Regions from separate parts of the Pseudaeromonas paramecii genome, predicted to be linked through region 2. Evidence: predicted binding sites of a transcription regulator. Region 2 holds the regulator's gene; the other holds the start of a gene.
The links. The regulator sigma-54, encoded in region 2, starts transcription at its own class of promoters, with help from an activator protein. The targets are predictions, from matches to a motif close to TGGCACNGTTTTNGCTT.
Positions count from the first base shown of each region.

Region 1 (4,207 bases), on a different contig from region 2:
CCAAGGGCATGCTGGTGCGGGGGGATTACCCGGCTGGCCGGTATGGTAACTCGGTACAATTGACGCACTAAGGGGCGGTTATGAAACGTCTTGTGCTCTGGATGTCGGCAGCCTTGCTGTTGTCGGCCTGCTCCAGCACTCATTATGTCCGTTATCAACAGGCGACGCCGACGCGCTTTCCGGTGCTCCATGCGGTCGGTTATGCCGTCATCGATATCCAGCCTGGTCCAAGCCGGTCGGAGAAGGTGCTGCAGGCGATCCGTGCCTCCAAACTCGATGCCTATCGGGAATTAACCGAGCAGGTGTATGGCCAGCAGATCCAAGGGGCCACTACATTGCGTGATGCGGTGCAGACCAGCAATCAGTTGCAGGCGTCGGTGGAGGGGATGGTGCGGGGTGCCCGGGTAGTGCAGAGCTATCCGTTGGACAACATGTATGCTACCGAATTGGAGCTGGATACTCAGGTACTCTATGACCTGTACCGCTTGGAAGGGGCGCAATAAGGGACGGCAGGCAAAATAAAAAAACCACCTTGTAGTGGTTTTTTTACGCCTTGATATTTAGTGAACCATTCTTGCCTGGTTGGGTGTTGCCGCGGTTGTCGTAAGTGAGTTTGTTCTTGTCCCGCAGCTGGCATAGCTCCGCGGCCAATTTGCGATTGGAGAGCAGATTCAGTTCGATGAGCTTACCGTTGACCTCGTTACGCTCCTGGCAGGCTTGTAGCTGCGACAGAATTCGTTGACGAAAGGCGGCAAACTCCTGTTGCAGATTGGTATCCGGTAACGCTTCGGCGATGGCATGGTCGTTTTGGGCGAGGGTGGCCAGGAGTTGTTGTTTCTTTTCGGTTAATTCCGGGAGCGCCAAAGCCTTGCGCTGCTTGAGTAGGCCAAATTCCTCCTCAAGCAGCGCAAGCATCTGGTTTAACGTATCTTCCTGCTGTTGAAGCAGGTCGAGTAGTGGGCTCATCGATAGAGTTTTTCCAGATCGGATTCCATGCTCATCATCTTCTTGGCTACCCGCTGACTATCCACCTTGTATTCGCCTTTGTCGATGGCAGACTTGAGCGCCTCAACCTTGGCTTGATTGGTGGTAGGGGCATTGCTCAGCCGCTGCTGAACCCGACCAAGTTGCTGGGCCTGATCAGTCAGCACCACAGCATCCTGGCGTACACTGCCCTTGGCCTGCTGTGCTTGCTCGGCATTGTCGGCAGCACTGCTGGCGGCTTGGCTGCTGGTATTGCCACTTGCCACCTTGGTGGACTGGTTACCCAGCATGTTATTGATGTTGTGTATGGCCATGATAGTTACCTGTTGGTCGCCAATCTCGCGTCATGCCTGTTTATCGGCACCGAGCATACGAACTTTAGAAAATTTTTTGCGCCCTGTTACAGATTCACATTCACCTTGCCAGTGCTTTCTACCACGGCCTGGATCACCCGCTTCGAGCGGCTGTTTTCCACGCGAATCGCCTCACCGAAACTACCATCTTGCAGGGCGGTTCCCTGAGTCTTGATTTGCATGCCACCGGTGAGGGCCTGAATTTCCACCTGATCACCACGGCATACTACACAAATCTGGTTCTGCCGCACAGGCTGGCCAGGACGCAGATCCCGCTTTAGTCTGCTACCTACCAGCGGAGCCGTCTCGGTAAAGGTATCGCCGCGCAGTAATATCTCATCCATAAACTCTATGCTCATTAAGCCTTCGCTCAGCACTGTGCCCCGCGGGGCTGCCTCGGTGACAGACACGAAAGGCCGCAAGACCCTAACACGCACCGGTAAGTAGATATCCCATTTGGGCTCGGCTTCGCATCTAAGATAAACGCTATTGGTGCGTCGTACTTCTGCGCTGCCGGATAGGCGGGCGGTCAGATGGCCGTCACAGGCATGGAGACCGAGGCGATCGTCAATCGGGCCGGCGCTGACTTCAACTCGGCTGGTGGGATCCACCGTCATCTGATCCAGCACAAACTGTTCGGCAAATTGCCGCACCAGCTGACCGTCGGCAGCCTGGCAGGGAAGGGTGGATAGCAATGAGAGCGCTATCAAGTAACGCCCACTAATCGTTTCCATCTTCTTGCCGATAAAGCACAATAGGCTCATATAGACTTATACTGATCCTGCAATCTGAGGTGGATGCGAAGCAATATCCAGGCCTCAGCTCATATGATGACCTACTCAGGTCTTGTGACATAAAGGGTATGCAAAAGACATGCCCGTGCGCACGGGTTCCGTCAGACGGCTGCAGCCTTGAGCCAAAAATGGAGTAAATTATGGCGAGTATCTTGGATTCCGTAAACCAACTGACTCAGCTGGTTGGCCAGAATCGGTTGGAGTTGCTGTTGTTCAAGTTGGTGGGGCGTCAACGTTTTGGCATCAATGTGTTCAAGGTGCGCGAAGTACTGCAGTGTCCGGCGTTAACCGTCATGCCCAAGCTGCATCCGTTTGTTCGCGGTGTGGCCCATATTCGCGGGCAGACCATCTCCGTCATCGACTTGAGCCTGGCCACTGGCGGTAAGCCCATCCAGGATCTCTCCAAGTGCTTCATCATCATTGCCGAATACAACCGCTCTGTGCAGGGTTTTCTGGTGAGTTCGGTAGAGCGCATCATTAATATGAATTGGGAAGCTATCCTGCCTCCACCCAAGGGGGCAGGGCGTTTCAACTATATGACAGCCGTCACCGAGGTGGATGGCGAGCTGGTGGAGATCCTGGATGTTGAAAAGATCCTGGATGAGATTTCGCCGGTCAATACCCATGTCAGTGATGATGTGGTTGCCTCAAGCGAGGCGCATCATACCCGTGGTCGCATGGTGCTGGTCGCAGACGATTCCTCCGTGGCCCGCAAACAGGTTGAGCGTGCGCTCAATGCCATCGGTGTCAAATGCCTGTTGGCCAAGGATGGGAAAGATGCGCTGACTATGTTGCTGGACATGTTGGAAAAGGGCCCGATCACTGAACAGATTGGCTTGGTTATCTCGGATATTGAAATGCCGGAAATGGATGGCTATACCCTGACGGCGGAGATCCGTAATCATCCTGGGCTCAAGGATCTGCACGTCATATTGCATACCTCCTTGAGTGGCGTGTTCAACCAGGCGATGGTACAGAAGGTGGGAGCAAACAACTTCATCGCTAAGTTCCATCCGGACGAACTGGCCAAGGCCGTTCAAGACGCCCTGTAAAACAACGAGTTGAAGAAGATTAATGAAGACACTGTCCGACGAGCTTTATAAACAGTTCAGTGCCTTTTTGGAGGCCCAGAGTGGCATAGTGCTGGGCGCCAATAAGCAGTATCTGGTGAAGAGTCGACTCGCTCCTCTTGTTGGTCAATACGGTGCCGATACATTGGCCGATCTGATCAAGCGAGCCATGGATCCCCGTGAACGGGATCTCAAAATGGCGGTGGTGGATGCCATGACCACCAACGAAACCTTATGGTTTCGGGATACCTATCCGTTTCAGTTGCTGACGGATCGTATCTTTCCTGAGCTGGGTAAGAGTGGCAAAACCTTGCGGATCTGGTCTGCCGCCAGCTCTTCGGGCCAGGAGCCCTATTCCATCGCCATCACGGCATTGGAGCAGCAGATGAAGCGCCCTGGCACCCTGCCGGGTGGAGTGCAGATTGTGGGGACGGATATTTCTGCCTCTATGCTGAACCAATGTAAGGAAGGCATCTACGATAATCTGGCATTGGCTCGGGGTTTGTCCGTAGAACGTAAGCGTCAATTTTTCGAAGCGTGCGACGGCAACAAGATGCGGGTGAGTGACAGAGTCAAAAAATTGGTGTCTTTTCGTCCCTTCAACTTGCTGGATAGCTATAGCTTGTTGGGCAAGTTTGACATCATTTTTTGTCGTAATGTGTTGATCTACTTCTCTCCTGAGATCAAGTCCAAGATACTCAACCAGTTCGCTGGCAGCCTGAATCCAGGTGGCTATCTGATGTTGGGGGCCTCTGAGTCTCTGACTGGCTTAACCGACCGCTTTGAGATGATCCGGTGTAATCCGGGGATTGTCTACAAGCTCAAATAACCTCCCTCCCTAGCCAGTGGCACACCTTTTGCTTAATTTCTAGCAGGAGGTGCGCCATGACCATTTCATTCGACAAAGCATTCGGGATCCACCAGTACACCATAGGGGTGCGTTCTCAGCGGGCCGAGGTTCTGGCTGGCAACATTGCCAATGCCGATACCCCCGGCTACAAGGCCC
Region 1 is NZ_BAABFC010000009.1:176,741-180,947, reverse strand. It holds gene ABD847_RS06285 (FlgO family outer membrane protein) at 1-71, shown strand, start outside; gene ABD847_RS06280 (LPP20 family lipoprotein) at 81-503, shown strand; gene ABD847_RS06275 (flagella synthesis protein FlgN) at 547-966, opposite strand; gene flgM (flagellar biosynthesis anti-sigma factor FlgM) at 963-1,298, opposite strand; gene flgA (flagellar basal body P-ring formation chaperone FlgA) at 1,385-2,101, opposite strand; gene ABD847_RS06260 (chemotaxis protein CheV) at 2,272-3,183, shown strand; gene ABD847_RS06255 (CheR family methyltransferase) at 3,206-4,030, shown strand; gene flgB (flagellar basal body rod protein FlgB) at 4,087-4,207, shown strand, end outside.
Region 1: a site for sigma-54 is predicted at 2,200-2,216, ahead of flgA (flagellar basal body P-ring formation chaperone FlgA). Genes of this name have one in related genera too.

Region 2 (4,207 bases):
AATATTACAATCAGCTGGAGCAGACGGAGCTGTTCAACCCCGTTATCATTGCTCACGATGAGCAGGGCCAAGCCCAGTGGCGCATCAGCGCCAAGCAGGGCATCCTCAATCTCAACGACAACGCCATCTTACGGGATCAGGTCCGCATCCTGGCCCTGACCGCCAATGACACCCTGGACTGGCTCGAGACTCCCTATCTGGAGATGGATCTGCTCCGTAACGAGGTTCGTAACCATCATCCCGTGACCATGGAAGGTCCCCGCTTCCACCTGGAAGGTGTGGGCTTACTGGGGCAACTGGATCAACGCATTTATGAAATTCTGGACAAGAGTCATGGTATCTACTTCAACCAGCCTTAAGTGGTGCCTGCTGGCCCTGTGCCTGCAACCCGTGATGGCCAAGCAAAGCGACTACAAGCAGAAGGTCTACGTGGACTCGGTGCGCCAGGTGGCCGAGCTCAACGACAACAGGCTGACCTTTTTGGATGATGTGGTGATCCGTCAGGGCACCATCGAAATCCATGCCGACAAGGTGGAGGTGATCCGCCACGGTGACAAGGGTGCCGATGAGATGATAGCCACCGGCCGCCCGGCCCGCTTCCACCAGGTGCTGGATAACGGCAAGCCGGTGGATGCCCAGGCCAATCGCCTGAGTTACAAGCTCAAGGAGCGCATGGTACTGCTCACTGGCAACGCCCGCATCAAGCAGTCGGACAACGAGATCAGCGGTGACCAGATCCGCTATGACATCCAGAAACAGCAGATGGTGGCCGAAAGCAGCGGAGGCTCCCGGGTCAAGACCATCTTCCTGCCCGACGAGATGGGCAGCTTCGATCAACCGGCCCAGGAGAAACCCTAAGCCATGGCCCTGTTACATGCCGCCAATCTGAAAAAGAGCTACAAGGGTCGCCAGGTGGTGAGCGACGTCTCCCTCCAGGTGGCCGCCGGCCAGGTGGTGGGTCTGCTGGGCCCCAACGGCGCCGGCAAGACCACCTCCTTCTACATGATCGTCGGCCTGGTACAGCAGGACGGCGGCCAGGTCTGCATCGACGAGCTGGACATCAGCTCCATGCCCATGCACCTGCGGGCCCGTAACGGCATCGGTTACCTGCCCCAGGAGGCCTCGATTTTTCGTCGCCTGACGGTGGAAGAGAACCTGCTGGGAGTGCTGCAGATCCGCCCTGAACTGACCCAGGAGGAACGGCGGCAGAAGATGGAGTCCCTGCTGGAGGAGTTTCACATCACCCATATCCGCCAGAATCTGGGCCAGAGCCTGTCCGGTGGCGAGCGCCGTCGGGTGGAGATCGCCCGGGCCCTGGCCGCCGAGCCCCGCTTCATCCTGCTGGATGAGCCCTTCGCCGGGGTGGATCCCATCTCGGTGAACGATATCAAACGCATCATAGAACACCTGCGGGATCGGGGATTGGGCGTACTCATCACAGACCACAACGTGCGGGAAACACTTGATGTCTGCGAGAAAGCCTATATCGTCAGCCATGGACATCTGATCGCGGAAGGGACACCCAGCGAGATTTTGGCCAATGAACAGGTGAAGCGGGTTTACCTGGGTGACGCCTTCAGCATTTGATCTTCTCGTCACCGGCATTGCATTAACAAGGACATACGGAAATAGATGAAGCCATCCTTACAGTTGCGACTGGGTCAGTCTCTGGCCATGACGCCACAACTACAGCAGGCGATTCGTCTGTTGCAGCTCTCCACACTGGAGCTGCAGCAGGAAATCCAACAGGCGCTGGATGCCAATCCGCTGCTGGAGCAGGAGGAGAGCGATACCCACGAGTCAGAGCAACCCAGCGAGGAAGCACAGGACAGCAGCCAGCTGGATACCAGCGAAGCCATGGAACAGGACAAGCTGCCGGATGATCTGCCCATGGATACCTCCTGGGACGAGGTCTACACCGCTGCCGGTTCCGGCCAGTCCAGCAGCCCCATCAGTGGCGATGAAGACTTCCTCTATCAGGGCGAAACCACAGAGACGCTGCAGGATTACCTGTTGTGGCAGATGCAGCTCACCCCCTTTAGCGAGGTGGATCAGGCCATCGCCCTGGCCATCATAGACGCCATCGACGACTCGGGTTACCTCACCATTGATCTGGACGATATCGTTCAGGCGGTGAGCGATGAGGATATCCAGGTTGAGCTGGACGAGGTGACCGCCGTGCTCAAGCGGGTGCAGCACTTCGACCCCATCGGCGTGGCCGCCCGCTCGGTGCAGGAGTGCCTGCAGATCCAGCTGGGCCAATACGCGCCCGGCATCCCCTGGTTGGCCGAGGCCAAGCAGGTGCTGGCCGAACACATGGATCTGCTGGGCAACCGGGACTATCGCACCCTGGCCCGCAAGATGCAGCTCAAGGAGTCCGAGCTCAAGGAGGTGCTGGATCTCATTCAGCAGCTGGAGCCCAGACCCGGCAATCGGGTGATGCAAACCGACTCCCAGTATGTGATCCCGGATGTGGCGGTGAGCAAGAAGCAGGGCAAGTGGGTGGTGGAGCTTAATCCCGATGCCATGCCCAAGATCCGCATCAACGAAACCTATGCCTCCATGGCCCGTCACGCCCGCAACAGCAGCGATACCCAGTTCATTCGCTCGCACCTGCAGGAGGCCAAGTGGTTCATCAAGAGCCTGGAGAGCCGCAACGAGACCCTGCTCAAGGTGGCCAACTGCATCGTCAAGCAGCAGCAGGACTTCTTCGAATACGGTGAAGAGGCCATGAAGCCCATGGTGCTCAACGACGTGGCCGAAGCCGTCGAGATGCACGAGTCCACCATCTCCCGGGTGACCACGCAAAAATTCATGCATACCCCGCGGGGTATCTTCGAGCTGAAGTACTTTTTCTCCAGCCACGTCAATACTGAGAGTGGGGGGGAGTGCTCTTCCACCGCCATCCGTGCCCTGATCAAGAAGCTGGTGGCGGCCGAAAACCCGGCAAAACCCTTAAGCGATAGCAAGATCGCGGATTTGCTCACCGAGCAAGGTATCATGGTAGCCAGACGGACCATCGCCAAGTACCGCGAGTCCTTGTCGATTCCCCCGTCTAGTCAGCGCAAACGCCTACTGTAAGTCACACTTACGGGGCCCTACTTAAGGACGACGTTATGCAAATTAATCTCTCAGGTCATCACATCGAACTCACCGATCCCCTGCGCGATTTTGTCACCACCAAGTTTGCCAAGCTGGAGCGTCACTTCGAACAGATCAATAACGTCCAGGTGATCCTGAACGTGGAGAAGCTCAATCAAATCGCCGAAGCCAAGTTGAACGTCAACGGCGGCGAAATCTTTGCCAATGCCCAGGATGCGGACATGTACGCCGCCATCGATGCCCTGATCGATAAGCTGGACCGGCAACTCATCAAACACAAAGAAAAGATCTCCAGCAAATAACCATGCAACTCTCCGACCTGCTCAGCGGGAACTGCACCAAGAGTGCAGTTCCCTGCTCCAGTAAAAAACGCGCCATCGAAATCATCAGTGAACTTGCCGCCGCACAGCTGGGCATCGACAGCCAGGAGCTGTTCGAATGCCTGCTGGCCCGGGAGAAGCTGGGCAGTACCGGCATTGGTGGCGCCATCGCCATCCCCCACGGCCGTATCCCGGACGAGCTGCCGGTGACCGGTGTGCTGCTGACCCTGGAGCAGCCCATCCCCTTCGATGCCATCGACAACCAACCCGTCGACATACTGTTTGCCCTGCTGGTACCCGAGAGCCAGTGCAAGCAGCACCTGCAAACCCTGGGGCTGATTGCCAAAAAACTCAGTGACAAAAACCTCTGTCGCCAATTGCGCCTGGCGGACAATGATGAAATGCTCTACCAACTGATCACCGCCCCCTGAGGAGCCCATGAAACTCATCGTCGTCAGCGGCCGGTCCGGCTCCGGCAAGACCATAGCCCTGCGGGTACTGGAGGATCTGGGTTACTACTGTGTCGACAACCTGCCGGTCTCCCTGCTGCCACAACTGGTGGCCGAGCTGCGTGGCAAGTTCGAGGAGATGGCGGTCAGCATAGACGTGCGCAACCTGCCGGAGCAGAGCGAGGATCTGGAACGTATCCTGGGGCTGCTGCGTCAGGCCTCGGATCTGGAATTCACCAGCTTCTTCATCGATGCCGACAACCCCATTCTCATCCGCCGCTACAGCGAGACCCGGCGGCTGCACCCCCTGTCCCGCAAGCAACTGACCCTGGAGCA
Region 2 is NZ_BAABFC010000012.1:7,497-11,703, reverse strand. It holds gene lptC (LPS export ABC transporter periplasmic protein LptC) at 1-359, shown strand, start outside; gene lptA (lipopolysaccharide transport periplasmic protein LptA) at 334-858, shown strand; gene lptB (LPS export ABC transporter ATP-binding protein) at 862-1,587, shown strand; gene ABD847_RS08615 (RNA polymerase factor sigma-54) at 1,633-3,081, shown strand; gene hpf (ribosome hibernation promoting factor) at 3,117-3,404, shown strand; gene ptsN (PTS IIA-like nitrogen regulatory protein PtsN) at 3,407-3,853, shown strand; gene rapZ (RNase adapter RapZ) at 3,861-4,207, shown strand, end outside.